Salmonirosea aquatica: one gene and its partner. The main gene of each other region encodes a partner of the protein of the gene in region 2 in a complex. Links are inferred from orthologs where the notes say so. Each region holds a gene or a part of one and is shown on either strand. Other genes may lie near its edges.

The links.
Region 1: the proteins of groL (region 2) and metK are in contact, whole or in part, in a cryo-EM structure (PDB 8P4O), measured with the Escherichia coli proteins. The link is inferred for Salmonirosea aquatica from one-to-one orthologs.

The regions. Positions count from the first base shown.
Region 1 is NZ_WHLY01000002.1:3,856,701-3,865,096, forward strand. The notes cover bases 2,228-5,110. They hold metK (methionine adenosyltransferase), read left to right. Parts: upstream 2,228-2,970; coding sequence 2,971-4,251; downstream 4,252-5,110. Other genes in these bases: GBK04_RS17040 (lycopene cyclase family protein), read left to right, coding at 2,228-2,537; GBK04_RS17050 (hypothetical protein), read right to left, coding at 4,324-4,623; GBK04_RS17055 (UDP-N-acetylmuramoyl-tripeptide--D-alanyl-D-alanine ligase), read right to left, coding at 4,705-5,110. Outside these bases: GBK04_RS17030 (hypothetical protein), read left to right, coding at 1-219; more of GBK04_RS17040, read left to right, coding at 1,380-2,227; more of GBK04_RS17055, read right to left, coding at 5,111-6,006; GBK04_RS17060 (T9SS type A sorting domain-containing protein), read left to right, coding at 6,157-8,370. UniProt on the Escherichia coli protein: Catalyzes the formation of S-adenosylmethionine (AdoMet) from methionine and ATP.
Region 2 is NZ_WHLY01000002.1:5,579,887-5,588,273, forward strand. Bases 1,903-4,776 are described here. They hold groL (chaperonin GroEL), read right to left. Parts: upstream 4,219-4,776; coding sequence 2,587-4,218; downstream 1,903-2,586. Other genes in these bases: GBK04_RS24030 (DUF4174 domain-containing protein), read right to left, coding at 1,949-2,404; GBK04_RS24040 (co-chaperone GroES), read right to left, coding at 4,314-4,613. Also shown: sucC (ADP-forming succinate--CoA ligase subunit beta), read right to left, coding at 1-806; GBK04_RS24025 (ABC transporter ATP-binding protein), read left to right, coding at 1,109-1,768; GBK04_RS24045 (hypothetical protein), read left to right, coding at 4,839-5,546; preprotein translocase subunit SecG, read right to left, coding at 5,632-6,009; GBK04_RS24055 (DUF8458 domain-containing protein), read right to left, coding at 6,198-7,031; LPS assembly lipoprotein LptE, read right to left, coding at 7,099-7,581; GBK04_RS24065 (sigma-54 interaction domain-containing protein), read right to left, coding at 7,666-8,387.

The DNA of each region.
Region 1 (8,396 bases), 1.7 Mb from region 2 along the record:
TTTTTTCAGGGCTTTGATAAAGTGAAAATCGTCCCCGGACTGCACCTAAAAACCGCCCTTACCTTTGAGCTGAGCGCCTTTCGTGAAAATATGACGGGGCTAGAAATCGGTTTTCTAGCCGAGGCATTCTCCCGGAAAATCATCATCATGCCCGCCGCTGAAAACCGTAGTTTTTTCACGTCGGGGTACGTGACGCTTTACTTTGGTAACAAGAAATAAATCAGGTCAAGGCCCTGATTTGCGGTTGAGTTGTTACATTCTCAATACTTTTGTGGTTAGTATAGAAAGCAGGAATTGTGGCATCGCCATCCTTAATCTGACTGCTGATTCCTGTAAGCCGATAGCTCTGTTATGATAGAATTACCTGTAATACCCTCCGAACGTAAAAAACGTCCCGACTGGCTGCGCGTAAAACTGCCGGCCGGTCCTGATTTCCTGCGGGTACGCCAACTGGTGGATACCTACAAACTTCATACGATATGCGAAAGCGGCAGCTGTCCCAATATGGGCGAATGCTGGGGCGCCGGCACGGCTACCTTCATGATTCTGGGCAATGTATGTACCCGGAGTTGTAGCTTCTGCGCCGTAGCTACCGGCCGTCCCAATGAGTATGACACCGACGAACCAAAGCGTGTAGCGGAAGCCATTCGGCTTATGGGTGTTAAGCATGCTGTGATTACTTCGGTGAATCGCGATGAACTGAAAGACCGGGGAGCTGAAATATGGTACCAGACGGTACGGCAAGTGAAAGAGCAAAGCCCCGCCACGACGATTGAAACGCTTATTCCCGACGTGAAAAACAACTGGGATGCTCTCCTGCGTATGATCGAGGGCGGGCAGGAGGTAGTGTCGCACAACATGGAAACCGTAGAACGGCTATACCGGGGGTACGTCCGCAGGCTAAGTACGCCCGCAGCCTGGAACAGATTCGCCGTACCAAGGAAGCCCGTCAACGTACAAAGTCAGGCATCATGCTGGGACTGGGAGAAACCCGGGAAGAGGTGTTCAAGGCCATGGACGATCTGGTGGAGAATGGTCTGGATATTCTGACACTCGGACAGTACCTGCAGCCGACCAAAATGCACCATGAAGTGATCGAGTGGATCACGCCCGAACTGTTCGACCTGTACCGTGAGGAAGGCCTGAAACGGGGCTTGAAGTACGTGGAATCAGGCCCGCTGGTGCGCTCCAGCTACCACGCCGAGCGGCATGTCAATGTACCTATCTGAGTGGATGGTTCGATTTTTTATAATGAAAGCCCATGTCCGTAACAGGATGCGGGCTTTTGGTTTTTTTTCTCTGAATCAGTAGATTAATCCCATGGATCACAAGTGTTTGCAGGAAGCCAATAGCCACCATCCACCAGCCATTGGTCATCTATGAAACGCTACGACTATATTATTGCGGGCGGCGGATTGGCCGGGTTGAGCCTGGCCTACTATATGAATCGGTCAGTACTTCGCAACAAGAGTATCCTGATTATCGAGAAGGACGAAAAGAAAAAAAATGACAGAACCTGGTGTTTTTGGGAAAAAGAGGGACAGGGTACCTTCGACGCCATAGTCTTTCGCAAATGGCAACAGGCTTATTTTTATGGTGGCGGTTTCGAGAAAAAACTGGATTTGGGAGAGTATACTTACAAATGGATCAAAGGACTGGATTTCTATGATTTTGTTCGCACCGATCTTGCCTCTAATCCGAACATCTCCTTTCTGACTGCTACCATCGAACGCCTCACCGACACAACCGACGGAGGATTTGTGATTACGGATTCCGGGCAGTTCATTGCCGACTACGTATTTGACAGCATAACGCCGCTTTCGCTCGAAAATGAGAAACGGCATAACCTCCTTCAGCATTTCAAGGGCTGGGAAATTACCACATCGAATGCCACTTTTGATCCTACCTGCCCTATCATGATGGACTACCGGGTTGAGCAGGAGGGGATCGGAGTACGGTTTGGCTACGTTTTACCTATTTCTGCCAACCGGGCGCTGGTGGAATACACCGTTTTTTCTGATACCTTGCTGCTCCCCGAAGAATACAGTCGGGAACTCCATACCTATATACGGGATTTCCTGAAAATTACCGATTTTAACATCGAGGATGAGGAGTTTGGTGTGATTCCGATGACTGATGAACGCCCCAAAACTTCCAAGCGGAATCACGTCATCCGGATCGGTACCTCGGGAGGTTATGTCAAGGCTTCCACGGGTTACGCATTCAGCCGTACCCAACGCTTCACGCAGGAATTGGTGAGCCAGCTACTGACGGCCGGGAAGCCACTGTACCCCAAACGGACGATACGGCAGAACTTCAAACGATTACTCGACAGTACGTTGCTCAATGTGCTGCTGAAAGAGCGTCATTCGGGAAAGGACATATTCACCCGGCTCTACCAGCGTAATCCGACGCCCCGGCTGTTTGCTTTCATGGATGAAGATACCTCGCTATTGGACGATCTGCGGGTTATGGTTACGGTACCTTTATGGGCTTTCACCCTGGGAATGTTTGATGCGCTGATGAAGCGGTTCTGACTTATATCCTATTGGACAGAATAGGAAAACAGAGGTACGGCTATTTCTTGCGAAATTAATATTTTGTTTTGCCTAGTTGGTTGTTTGACAGGCGATTATATGAATCCGTTATCTATTTGCCTAGTGCCAACGATTCAAAATTTGGTTAATTTCTCAAAAAAATTCAATTTTGCATCTGCATCCAGAAGCTTCGGCGGAAGCGCCAACCGGGCTGAACACCACGGTGGTACAGGAACGATGTGGGTTTGACGGAAGAACTGGCAGCCGAATGGTAGCCATCCTCTCTTTCTAAAAGCCAAAAAGTTCATCCTCCCGCCTTACTTTCTGGACCCAAGCTAACTGGTTTCTTTTGAAAGCCAGTGTTCGAATCCAGTATGTAGTGTATCACTGTATCAGTTCCAGTCACTTTCCATTTTCAACTGTCAACTAATTTATGCCTTATTTATTCACTTCGGAGTCTGTGTCGGAAGGACACCCCGACAAAGTAGCCGATCAGATTTCGGACGCCCTCATTGACAACTTCATGGCGTGGGATCCCAGTAGCAAGGTGGCCTGCGAAACCTTAGTTACTACGGGTCAGGTAGTGCTGGCTGGTGAAGTAAAAACCAATACCTACCTGGATGTGCAGAAAATTGCCCGGGAGGTAATCCGCAAGATTGGCTACACCAAAAGCGAGTATATGTTCGAGGCCAACTCCTGCGGTATCTTATCCGCCATTCACGACCAGAGCGCCGACATCAACCAGGGCGTAGATCGCGCGGCTGAAAGTCAGGATTTTGAGTCTAAGGCCAACGCGCAGGGCGCCGGTGACCAGGGCATGATGTTCGGTTATGCTACCCGCGAAACCAGCAACTACATGCCGCTGGCGCTCGATATGGCGCACAGCATTTTGAAAGAACTTTCCCATATTCGCAACAACGAACCCGAACTGATCCCCTACCTCCGGCCCGACGCTAAATCGCAGGTAACGATCGAATACGGTGACGACAACGTACCCCAGCGCATCGATACCATTGTGGTGTCGACGCAGCACGATGATTTTGCCAGCGAGCAGGATATGCTGGAGAAAATTAAGTCCGATATTATTTCCTTTGTCATTCCCCGGGTAAAAGCCACACTGCCGGAGGAATTGCAGAAACTATTTACCGACGACATTACCTACTACATCAACCCTACTGGCAAATTCGTGATCGGTGGACCGCACGGAGATACGGGACTGACGGGCCGCAAGATTATTGTGGATACCTACGGGGGCAAGGGTGCCCATGGTGGTGGTGCTTTCTCGGGCAAGGATCCTTCCAAAGTAGACCGCTCGGCGGCCTACGCTACGCGGCACATCGCCAAAAACATGGTGGCTGCCGGCCTGTGCGACGAAGTGCTGGTGCAGGTTTCGTACGCCATCGGGGTAGCCAAGCCCTGCGGACTTTTCGTGGATACCAAGGGTACCTCCAAAGTGGATCTGAACGACGGGGCCATTGCCCGCAAAATCGAGGAAATCTTCGATATGCGTCCCTACGCCATCGAGGAGCGTCTGAAACTGCGTAATCCTATTTACTCCGAAACGGCCGCCTATGGCCACATGGGGCGGGTCAATGAAGTAGTGAAGAAGACCTTCAAAGGCGCCGATGGTACCGAAAAAGAGGTAGAAGTAGAACTGTTTACCTGGGAGAAACTAGATTACGTCGATAAGATCAAAGAAGCGTTTGACTTGTAAGCGTCATAGTATAGCGTTCGATATTTGCAAAAAAGGCCGGTAGATCAATTCTCCGGCCTTTTTTATGCGTCCTTACTCGCGAATATAGATTTTTATACCCCCAATGCGCCCCGCAACGAAGTTATAGACAACGGCAGATAAAGCACCTGATATCATACCTACCACGCCATATATAATAGGTACCAATATCACAAAGAAGATACCACCTCCAAAAACAAGTCCGCGCTCGTAGCCTCCTAACGACTTGCCGGTGAACGGCATAGAAAGCACCGAGAAAAATAAAAGGCAGAACAATAGGCTGACCACAGCCATGACAGTTCCGGCCATGAGGGCAACGGAGCCCACGTCGAAACGGGTGATTTCTTTTTTCATAAAAGTCGTAGAGTTTAGAAATAAAAAAAGGAAGGGTCATGTAGAACCGTTCCCAAAATACGCTATTCTTTAAGATTTACCTCACAAAAACTGCACGACGCTTTCCAGACCCATGCCGCGCGAACCTTTGATAAGAATATGGGTATCGTCCTGCGGATGATCCATGAGCCAGTTGTGCAGCGAAAATTTATCGGGGATATAGTAGGCTTTGGGCAGCGCGGGTAGAGCGTGCTGCATAAGCGGCCCTGTCAGGATTACCAGATCAAAATTGCATTGTGCCAGCATTTCGCCAAGCGCCCGGTGTTCGGCTTCGGCATCGTGGCCCAGCTCGAGCATATCGCCCAGAATTACCATTTTACGGGTAGCTACGCTCTTGGTCAAATGATCAATGGCCGCCTCCATCGAGCTGGGATTGGCGTTATATGCATCGAGGGTGATCGTATTGCTCCCTTTGTAGAATACCTGCGAGCGGTTGTTGTCGGGCTGGTATTCCGAGATAGCCCGGTGGGCGTCGTCGCCGGGTACCCCAAAGTAATGGCCTATGGCCAACGCCGCACAGATATTCTCGAAATTGTGCCGACCGGGCAGGTGGGTGGTAATGGCCTGCTTTTCCTGATTTTCGTACGTCACAAAGGGTACGTCTTCGAGTAAGGTCGGATTCACCGCCGAATTTTCGGAACCGTAGAATACAATTTCGCCGAACGAGTGTTTCTTGCTTACCATTTCCATCAGTACCTCATTCTGCGTGTTGACGAATACAACCCGCTTTTTCTTAGACAGGTAGGCATACAATTCTCCCTTGCCTTTTTTGATCCCCGCCAGACCGCCAAATCCTTCCAGATGCGCTTTGCCAATGTTGGTAATCAGTCCGTGTGTGGGTTGGGCAATCGTACACAGTGTGGCTATTTCCCCCTGATGGTTGGCACCCATTTCTACCACTACCATGTCGTACTGTTGGGGATTTACCGCCAGAATGGTGAGGGGTACCCCAATATGGTTGTTGAGGTTGCCCCGGGTAGCGTAGGTACGGTACTTCTTGGCCAATACGGCCGCGATGAGTTCCTTGGTGGTGGTTTTTCCATTCGAGCCCGTCAGGGCTATAACCGGAATCTCCCAGGTACTGCGATGATGTCTGGCCAGGTTCTGCAGAGCAGTAAGTACGTCTTCAACTAGCAGAAACCGCTTGTCTTCCACTACCGCGGGGTCGTCTACTACTGCGTAGGATGCGCCATTTTCCAGGGCATTTTTGGCGAAGGCATTGCCATCGAATTTCTCTCCTTTTAGGGCAAAAAACAGACTTCCCGCTTCAATTTTCCGCGTATCGGTGCTGATAGTAGGATTTCTCAAATAAATTTTATAGAGTGCTTCGGGTGTTATTTCCATCATTTTTAATCTTTTTATGACAATCGGCGGAGGCTTTGCGTTTAGGTAAGTAGGGCAATCCAAAACCCATCAACCGGAGCGCCGGGCCGTTTTCAAAAACCATACGGGTTTAATCGCTTTCCCCAACAAAATTAGGCGAAATTATCCTCAATGAAACGCATTGTCTACCTATACTTCCTGGGGTTAAGCCTACTTACCAATTCAACGGTGGCCCAGCAGGCCTGGTTCCGACTGGATACTACCGCTACTGTCACGCGTGCGGGAAAAAACCTGCTTAACCCCTGGGCGGGTGGCCTGAACGCCGGGCAGTTCTCGACGATGGACCTGGATGGAGACGGTACCGACGACCTCGTCGCCTTTGACCGCACCACCAATCGGGTCACGACTTTTCTGGGCAACGCCGCTACTAAAACTTACCGACACGCGCCGGCTTACGAAGCCCTTTTTCCGCCGATGGAAAACTGGATGCTGCTCGTGGATTATGATAAAGACGGACGCAAAGACCTCTTCACCCACACGCCACAGGGCGTCAAAGTGTATAAAAAAATACAGAATGGCAGTACCTGGTCGTGGAAGCTATTCAAACCGCTACTGAACTCGGTGGGTTTTTCGGGACCGATCAATTTATTGGTAGTAGCTACGGACATTCCCGCCCTGACCGACGTAGACAACGACGGCGACCTGGATATCATCACCTACGAGATATTGGGGAATTTCGTGGAAATGCACCAGAACATGAGCATGGAACGCTATGGGGTACCCGATAGTCTCGAATTCATCCGGAACGGCCTGTGTTGGGGAAATTTCGTCAAGGAACACTGCAACGATTTTAAATTGGGAGTCGACTGCGGGGCGGTCGAAAACGTGGGTGGAGGTACCTCCAATGGCCGCATTCTGCACGCCGGAAACGCCATACTGATCCAGGACCTCAACGGCGACGGCAAAAAGGATATGCTCATGGGCCACGTCACCTGCGACAACGTGGCGCGGCTGGTCAATACGGGTACCAACCGGGTGGCTGATTTCACGAGCTTCGATGTGAATTATCCCGCTCAGAATCCCGTTAATTTCACCATTTTTCCGGCCGTTTATTCCGAGGATGTCGACTTCGATGGCGTAAAGGATTTGCTGGCGGCACCCAATGTGTATGCCAATGAGGGCAACCTGATGGACTTCCAGGCATCCACCTGGTACTACCACAACGCCGGCACGGACAGCAATCCTACCTTCGAGCTCAGGCAGAAAAACTTTTTGCAGGATCAGATGATCGACATTGGCGAAAATGCCGCTCCTGCCTTTTTTGACGTGGACGGTGACGGCGACCAGGATATGCTGGTAGGTACGGGGGGCGTTCGGGGCGAAACGGGTTTCCGGGGTAGCTTACAATTGTTTAGAAATACAGGCGATGCCAAAACGCCCCGTTTTGACTGGGTAGGCGAAGAGTACCTTAAACTGTCGGAAACATTTCAGCTTACTCACATCAAGCCCCAATGGGCCGACTTCAACGGTGATGGGGTACCTGACTTGGGTTTTTCAGGTGTCTCGTTTCAGGGGATCGAATACCGCTATCTACCCAATCGCGCCGCTCGAGGCCAGGCCGTTCAGTTGTCTGTGAATGAGGCTATTACTATTACATTGCCTGGAGCACAGGCAAGTGATATCCCTTATTTTTACGATACCGATCAGGATGGCGATCTGGATTTACTTGTCGGTAAGGCACAAGGTAATATCGTACACTACCTGAACACGGGTACGGCCAAACAGCCCGCCTACCAGCTTCAAACCGAAAACTTGGCCGGGGTAGGTACCAACTTTGCGGGCCGCTTCGTCAGTGTGGCAGTTGCGGACATTAACCTCGACGGCCAGCCCGACCTACTCACGGCCGACCAAACGGGTATGGTACGGATTTTCCATACCGGTACCTGGGGGCAGTGGAGTCGCCGCGATAGTTTGCTGGTGGAGGCTGGCAACGGAGCTACTGCGCCCAGGCTGGGGGCCTACCTTCAGGCGACCGTCGCCGACTACACGGGAGACGGCAAGCCCGACGTAGCTGTAGGTACCTATGGCGGTGGCATACGACTGCTGACGAATGTGCTACCCGTTACCATTACTGCGGTAGAACCTGTCCCGCATTCCACTTTCATCGTCTACCCCAATCCGGCGGAGGGGTACCTGCATGTGCGAAGTCCGCTGAATGGATTGCTGGATATAATATCGATCAGTGGACAAATCTTGCAGGAAAATATCACACTCACCGCCGATGCTGAAAAGACGCTGTCTACGGCGCGCTGGACTCCGGGACTATATGTGTTGCGGGTACGCTATACCGATCGACAGGAAGTAAAGAAAATTGTGGTAAAATAGGGGAGAGGTACCTTAATAAATTCTTC
Region 2 (8,387 bases):
ACGTAGTTGAGGTTGTTGGCACCGGCTTCCACTTCCAGGGGATCTTCCTCGCTGATGTCGCGCATTTCGGCCAGTTCGGGGTGGCGGAACAACGCATTGTCATCCAGGTTCACCTTGGCGTCCACGGCCAAAATCTTGTTATCGGAGGTTTTGAGTACCGGATTGATTTCAAACATCGACGCGTCACTCTCGTTATAGGCTCGGTACAGGGCGGTAATGAACTTCACCATTTCTTTAAACGCCTCGCCTTCCAGACCCAGGGCAAAAGCTACCTTGCGGGCCTGAAAACCCTGCAAACCGACAGAAGGGTCGATCCATTCCTTCATGATTTTATCGGGCGTATGCTCGGCTACCTCCTCGATGTCCATACCGCCTTCGGTGCTGGCCATGATGACATTGCAGTTTTTGGCCCGATCCAGCAAAATGGAGATGTAAAATTCTTTCGGTTCGCTTGGTCCGGGGTAGTATACGTCCTCAGCAATCAGTACCTTATTGACCTGCTTTCCTTCGGGACCTGTCTGATGCGTCACGAGCACTTTACCCAGCAGATTTTTGGAAATCGTCCGCACGTCCTCGACCGACTTGGCCAAAGCCACGCCGCGCTGCTCGCCCCCGACAACCTTGCCTTTACCACGGCCACCGGCGTGTATCTGCGACTTCACCACGTACCACTTGGTGCCCGTCTGCTCGCTCAGGTTACGAGCCACTTCTACGGCCTTGTCGGGCGTGTCGGCTACGATGCCTTCCTGAATACGAACGCCGTATTTTTTAAGAATACTTTTGCCTTGATATTCGTGAATGTTCATTTTTTGAATTGAAAGTTAAAAGTTGAAAATGGAAACGGGGTAGCCCGGCGGTTGAAAGTGAGTAGAATCGCTTCGGAAGAGTACTTCCACGAATTATGATGTAAAAGTAGGTATTTCAGTCAATTACGATAAAGTGATATTTGATAGCCAACAGCCGGCAGCCAATGTATGCCTGTAATTCGTTAGTTTCACGGCAAATTAGCGAATAATTCAAAACGAGGATAAGTTTCACTCGCCTTTTGTGAAATGCTCTTTCAACTTTTAACAGCACGGGCTGCCCCGTCTCAACTGTCCACTAGAAAATGGCTTTACTTACCGCGCAGGGTATCACGCGCAGCTACGGCACTCTACAGGTTCTCAAGGGAATTGACCTCACGATTCAACCCGGCGAAATTGTTGCCATTGTGGGGGCCTCGGGAGCGGGCAAAAGTACCCTGCTGCACATCGTTGGCACCCTCGATCGGCCTGACCGGGGTCGGGTCACTATTCAGGATACGGATATATCTACGCTGAGCGATAAGGCGCTGGCGCAATTCCGCAACGAGAGCATCGGTTTTGTTTTTCAGTTTCATAATCTGCTGGCGGAGTTTTCGGCGCTTGAAAATGTGTGTATGCCGGGGTTCATCAATTCCAAAGCGAAGGAAGCCGATACCCGGAAGCGTGGCGCCGAGCTATTGGCCCTGTTGGGCCTGTCGGATCGGATGGATCACCTGCCTTCGCAGCTTTCGGGCGGTGAGCAGCAACGCGTTGCCGTAGCGCGGGCGTTACTAAACCGCCCGGCAGTGGTACTGGCCGATGAGCCGAGCGGCAATCTGGATTCCCGCAACGCCGAGGACCTGCATCGGTTATTCTTCACCCTGCGTGACGAATTGAACCAGACTTTTGTGATCGTAACCCACAACGAGCATCTGGCCGAGATGGCCGATCGCCGTCTGGTGATGCGCGACGGGTTGATGGAGTAACCCTGGCCTACGGATAGTTTCCAGTCAATTCTGATGTTTAAAATTATATAGGTACCTGTGACCGATCTGCCACCCAGACGTCCTAAGCAAGAAGTTTTTCATAACGTTGAGTAAATCAAAAAGCCGTCCGGAATTTCCGGACGGCTTTTTTGTGATTATAATAAGATTTTTACCAGCCCATTACTCTTTCCAAAAATACTGAGCTTTTGATAAGGCCTCGGGCCGGGTTTCAATGTTCAGCACCCGTAAGAATTGATCGGCGGTGTTGATTTTGGTACTACTCATGCGGAGGTTCCCTTTTTCATCAATAACCCATAAGTTGAACCGATCTTCGTGATACCGTAGCTTTTGCCTAAGGTACATCCGATCGATAACCGAGAGGGCAGCTGGAATCTGAACCACCACGATTTTTTCTTTTTTGAAGGTATTAAGGGAAGAATAAAGGGTATTAAGCTGTTCTTTGATCCTATGCTGCTGTTCAGCGGGAGCATAAATTACCACCAGCTTTTCGTTCCAAACCTGTTTTTCACGCAGGAAATCGGGAATGGTTTTCTGTTGTCCGTAACTGAATGTAAGGGTACCTAATAGTAAATAAGTAAGACCTGCCAGAGTACGAATAGAAAAAGATTGACGCATCGCTATATTACTTTACTGTTACTTCAATGTTAAATAATTGTTAATTTTAAAGATTCTGCCCTGTAAAAGCAAATCATTCCACAATTATTTTGTAAATGGAGTAACCATAGCACCATCAGCCAGGCAACAAAAAAGGCACGGACTCAGTCCGTGCCTTTTTGCTATACAAGTGGAAGTTGGAATTACATCATTCCGCCCATTCCACCGCCGTGGGGCATTCCGCCACCACCTTTGTCTTCTTCGGGCTCGTCGGCGATCACACATTCGGTGGTCAGCAACATACCCGCAATCGAGGCAGCGTTTTCCAGCGCCAGGCGCGTAACTTTCTTAGGATCGATAATACCCGCTTCCAGAAGATCTTCGTAGGTATTGTCCTTGGCATTGTAGCCGTAAGCACCCGTACCTTCTTTCACTTTCTGGATCACAACAGAACCTTCGCCGCCCGAGTTGGCTACGATGGTACGAAGGGGAGCTTCAATTGCCATCCGGATGATGTTGATACCCGTAGTTTCGTCGTCGTTGCTACCTGTCAGGTTGCTCAGCGCTTCGGCAGCCCGGATCAGAGCTACCCCACCACCGGCTACCACACCTTCCTCAACGGCGGCGCGGGTAGCGTGCAGAGCGTCATCAACACGGTCTTTCTTCTCTTTCATTTCCACCTCGGTGGCAGCACCGATGTACAGAATGGCTACGCCACCTGACAGCTTGGCCAAACGCTCCTGCAATTTCTCGCGGTCGTAGTCCGACGTAGTGTTTTCGATCTGGGCTTTGATTTGGTTCACGCGGCCGGAGATATCTTCTTTCTGACCGTCACCATTCACCAAAGTCGTGTTGTCTTTGTCGATAATAGCCTTCTCGCAGCTACCCAGGTAATCCAGCGTGGCGTTTTCCAATTTAAAACCGCGCTCTTCGCTGATCACCTGACCGCCGGTCAGGATGGCGATATCTTCCAGCATAGCCTTGCGACGATCACCAAAACCGGGAGCTTTTACAGCAGCTACTTTCAAAGCCCCGCGGATTTTGTTTACTACCAACGTAGCGAGGGCTTCTCCGTCTACGTCTTCGGCCAGGATAATCAAGGGACGACCCGTTTGCGCTACCGCCTCAAGGACGGGAAGCAATTCCTTCATGGAAGAAACTTTCTTTTCAGAAATCAGGATGTAAGGACGCTCCATTTCTACTTCCATTTTCTCCGTGTTGGTCACGAAGTAGGGAGAAAGGTACCCCCGATCAAACTGCATACCTTCTACCGTCTTCACTTCGGTTTCGGTACCACGGGCTTCTTCTACGGTAATTACACCTTCTTTACCCACTTTTTCCATAGCCTCGGCGATCATCTGACCGATCTCTTCGTCGTGGTTAGCCGAAATAGTAGCTACCTGCGCGATTTCCTTGGAAGTGGAAATGTCTTTTTTCTGGGTTTCCAGGTTCTTCACGATGGCACTGACAGCCTTGTCGATGCCGCGCTTAAGATCCATAGGGTTGGCACCCGCAGCCACGTTCTTCACACCAATGGTGTAGATGGCTTGCGCCAGGACGGTAGCCGTAGTAGTACCGTCACCAGCCGAATCGGCGGTTTTGGAAGCTACCTCTTTTACCAACTGAGCACCCATGTTTTCCATGGCGTCCTTCAGTTCGATTTCCTTGGCTACGGTCACACCGTCTTTAGTAATGGTAGGTGAGCCAAATTTCTTATCAATAACGACATTACGACCACGGGGGCCCAGCGTTACCTTTACGGCATCGGCGAGGGTATCTACTCCGCGTTTGATCTTATCGCGTGCATCTGAATCAAAAAAGATCTTCTTAGACATAACTTTTAGTTCTTAATGGTTTTACTTAAAATTTGATAAAAGAATGAGAAACCGGATGTTCCGGGATAGGTATTCACTCATTCAAAATTGAATTTTTACTGCTCGATGACGGCAAAAATATCTGATTCGCGCATGATGAGGCAATCCTTGCCATCTACGGTCAATTCAGTGCCAGAATACTTGCCGTACAGTACGGTATCACCCACTTTGACGGTCATTGGCTCGTCCTTTTTGCCAGGACCAGCCGCCAAAACGGTTCCGCGCTGGGGCTTTTCTTTCGCGGTATCAGGAATAATGATGCCAAAGGCAGTTTTTTCTTCGGCGGGAGCCGGTTCTACCAGAACGCGGTCGGCCAGGGGCTGTACACTCACTTTTTCTTCGGTTAAAGTTGACATAAGAATTAACGGTTTAATATTTTGTCATAATTTTAATTTGACATACCTATACAGGCATAATCTGTGCCAGCCGTTTTTTCTGTCATTTTTTCAGTCTAGGGCTGACATTCTTCATCATTTGAGATTTGCAAACAAAATGTACGCTATACTCCAAACAGAGAGTAGATCGTTTTGTATTTCGCAGGAATTGCTTAAATTTTACCCGTTAATCAACATAATCCCTCCATGACCAAACTATCAAGCCAGTGGCTCACCGACGGAATTCTGGATTTTGAGTACAAAAAATATGTCTTACTGGCATATTTACAGCACGTGCGTGACGAATTCAGGCAGCAAATGCTTTTTCCGCACCTACCCAATGTAACGGAGCATTATCAGAGTAGCGTTCATTTTAAAAAATCACAGAAATCGTTACGTACACATTTTCCCAAGAATCTGACCGGGATTGATCCGGTTCGGCTGCGGCTGCTCTATCAGGAAATCTACGAGGATGATCCGCATCTGGAAGAAATCAACGAAATCTTGGATTTTGCCATTCCGCAGTTTTCCCTGGTGCTGCAAGAGGGGCAGACCCGCTACGAAGAAGTAGAAAGCGGGCTTTCCATTGCGCCCATTGGCATCATTCCGCTCCGTACCGAAGAAGGGTACCTTTTCATCCATCGGGCCACCCGCCGCGAAACGACGATCTACAGCTATCAGGTCACGCTGTTCGATGCGCGTCGTGAGCGGATGATCCAGACTCGCTGGCTCGAATCGGTGCAGAAGAGCCAGAACACCACGTTCGAAAGCCTCAAAGTGCAACTTACGCGCCGCTATACCCATTTGCCCAATCCGGCCACTTACATGGTCGAATCGCCCCGCGAGTACCCCCTGGACGAAACCCTGCTGCCTGCCGCCAAGCAACTCATGGTGCGCTACATGCAGGCGGGGTAGGTTGGAAAGGAATCTTCCTATATGCGAAGCGCCGGCCTGATTTTTCAGGCCGGCGCTTCGCATATAGCTGAGGGTACTAACCGTATCAGTTCGTATCGCCGGGGGTTGTTGTCGCCGGAGCGGTCGTCGCTGGAGAGGTACCTGCGGCTGGAGGCGGCGCGATGCTGCCACCCGGTAGGGCACTGTTCTGGGCTTTTTCGATGTTGACGCTGTTGATCGTCTGGCTGGTTTGGGTACCGTTGCCTACGATAATGTAGGAAGCCAACGAAATGAACATGATGGCTCCGGCCATGCCCCAGGTGATTTGTTCAAGCAAATCAGTGGTTTTCTTCACGCCGAACATCTGGCCCCCGCTTCCACTGAACTCGCTGGAAAGCCCACCTCCCTTGGAGTTTTGTACCAGAACGATTAAAATCAGCAATACGGCAATAATGGCTACTAAAATAACAAGTGACAAGTACATTTTTTGAATGATGAATTATGAGTGATGAATTATGAATGAAAGGTTCGTAATGTGATTTCGTGTTTCGAAAAGAATTAAACAACGAAAAAAACGGAAAAAACAAGTATATATCAACAGAAGATAAGCTATGCAAAGTCTTGATAGAAAGATGATTGGGCCGTAACTAATCATTCGTCTTTCATAACTCATCATTGATTTTCCTCCCTCAATTCCGCAATTTTTTCCGCAAAGTAATCTCTTTTTTCCGGATTCTTTACCATCAGCTTTTCATAAATCTCGACGGCTTTATCCAATTTGCCCTGTTTGGTCAGGATCTTGGCAAAGGATTCGGTGACCATCCCCGCCAGGGGGGGCGCCGTAGCGCGCTGACTGAGATCGACCGTCTGGGTGGTCTGCTCGTTGGGCTGGTTGCGGATGGGACCGATCCGCGGATCATTCTTGATGAAGGCCTCGATGATTTCCTGCTGCTTGCGCCGGTCATCCTCCCGGGTTTTGGGAAGTGGGAGCAACGCAATCATCGGTATGGACGTGGGTTTGAGCCGTTTATAGGTAAGTTCTTCTTCGATCACCTTTTCGCTCATCACCCGGTCGTCCACCGGGGGAGAAGAGGGCAGGCTATCGTCAACGGGTGTTTCGGAGGTACCTGAAAGTTCTTCATAGGGCAAGAGGGTAGGTTTTCCGGACCCTTGGGAAACTGCCTGGGTACGAGAGTCGCGGTCCGACAGATGACGACCGGGCGACAGGTCGGTCATGCGGTTGAGGAGGGAATCCGACCAGGCAAATTCGCCCTCGATCAAATGGCGTAGGGCACTTCGATTGAGCGTGTGAATGGCTGCAAGAGGCAGAAGTTCGGTCAGGCGGGGTGAGGCGATATCGGCTCCTACCTTGGCCATCAGGGTGTAGGTGATCTGACAATAGGGGTAGGCCTGGGCGGTTGCTTCCAGCCGGGCTAGGTTGGGTGCCCCGATGTCGTGCGGGTGCGTTACCCAGTAGGCAAAGGTTTCTTTATCGACGGTAGTCATGCAGGGGAAACTTGGTGTCAGTAAGTAATCAATATTATCAATGAAGGTACAAACAAAGCCGTCCGGTTTACCAGTCGGCGGCCGACTTATTAAAAATATTCTGCACAATCTGATCCAGAATCGTGGGCAAAAGCCGGGCTTCGTTTTGATTGAGCGTCTGGCTCTGGGGAAAATCGGCGTAAAAGGAAAATGACTGGTCGAAATTCTTGGTTTCGTCCTTTGTATTGGTGAAGCGTACCTGCACCGTGACGTTGAGGCGGTTGAAGCCGGCCTGGTCGTTGGCGGTAGGTGCCACCGGCACCACGTCGTAACCCGTCAGGGTACCTTCCAGAACAAGATCCCCATTGTTGGGAACCAGGGTCAGGCTGGTGTTCCGCTGAAAGTACTCCTTTATTTTTTCGTTGATCTGGGTGGGTAGGTTAGCCGGTCCACCCGCCACTCCGGTGTTGAAATTCAGCACCGTGAACGTCTTGATGTCGGGCGAAAGATTAGTGCCCGTAAAGGAATACACCCCACAACCCACCGCCAGCAGTGATAGGCTCGTAATCAAAAACAGAAGAGCGTATTTCCTAAAAATCCCGTATCTCATAATCGCATGGGCAACCCCGTCATAATTCATAGCTTATAATTCCCCTCACTCCTCAATATCATACTGCTTGATTTTACGGTACAGGGTGCGCTCTGATATGCCTAACGCCTGGGCGGCGTACTTTCGTTTATTGTTATTGCGGCGCAGGGCTTTGATAATGAGATCTTTCTCCTGATTTTCCAGGGAAAGAGACTCTTCTTCCTCGGCGATATGCTCCACGTCTTCTATCAGATTGCGTTCTTCGGAGTACCGATCCAGATCCACCACGCGTTTAGGTACCCCCCGGTCGAATCCGGTCATGTCGGATAACTGCTGCTCATGGGCGGCCAGCAGGCGGGAGGCTTCGGTAACGGGTGAAGCGGTTTCAGGATTAATAGTGTCGAAAAGATCCTGATGGTTTTTCAGGATTTCGTGGTTGGGTTGTTCATTTTGTAAAACATCCCTGACTAGTTTCTTTAACTCGGTCACGTCGCGGCGCATGTCGAAGAGTACCTTATAGAGTAGCTCTCGTTCGGAAAAGGAGGTTGCGTCAGCGCCTGAGCCCAGAGGAATCAGCGCCTGGCCCATCCGGGCCCGGGGCGGAACGGGATTCATGGGATTCAGGTAGCGGTACAACGTGTCGGCACTGATGGGCTCATCCTTATCGGTTTCCAGGATTGTAATCTGTTCGGCGATGTTTTTCAATTGCCTGATGTTCCCGGGGAATTCGAAATCCATCAAAGTATCCCGGGCTTCCGCCGACAGCCGCACAGGCCGGGTACGATAGC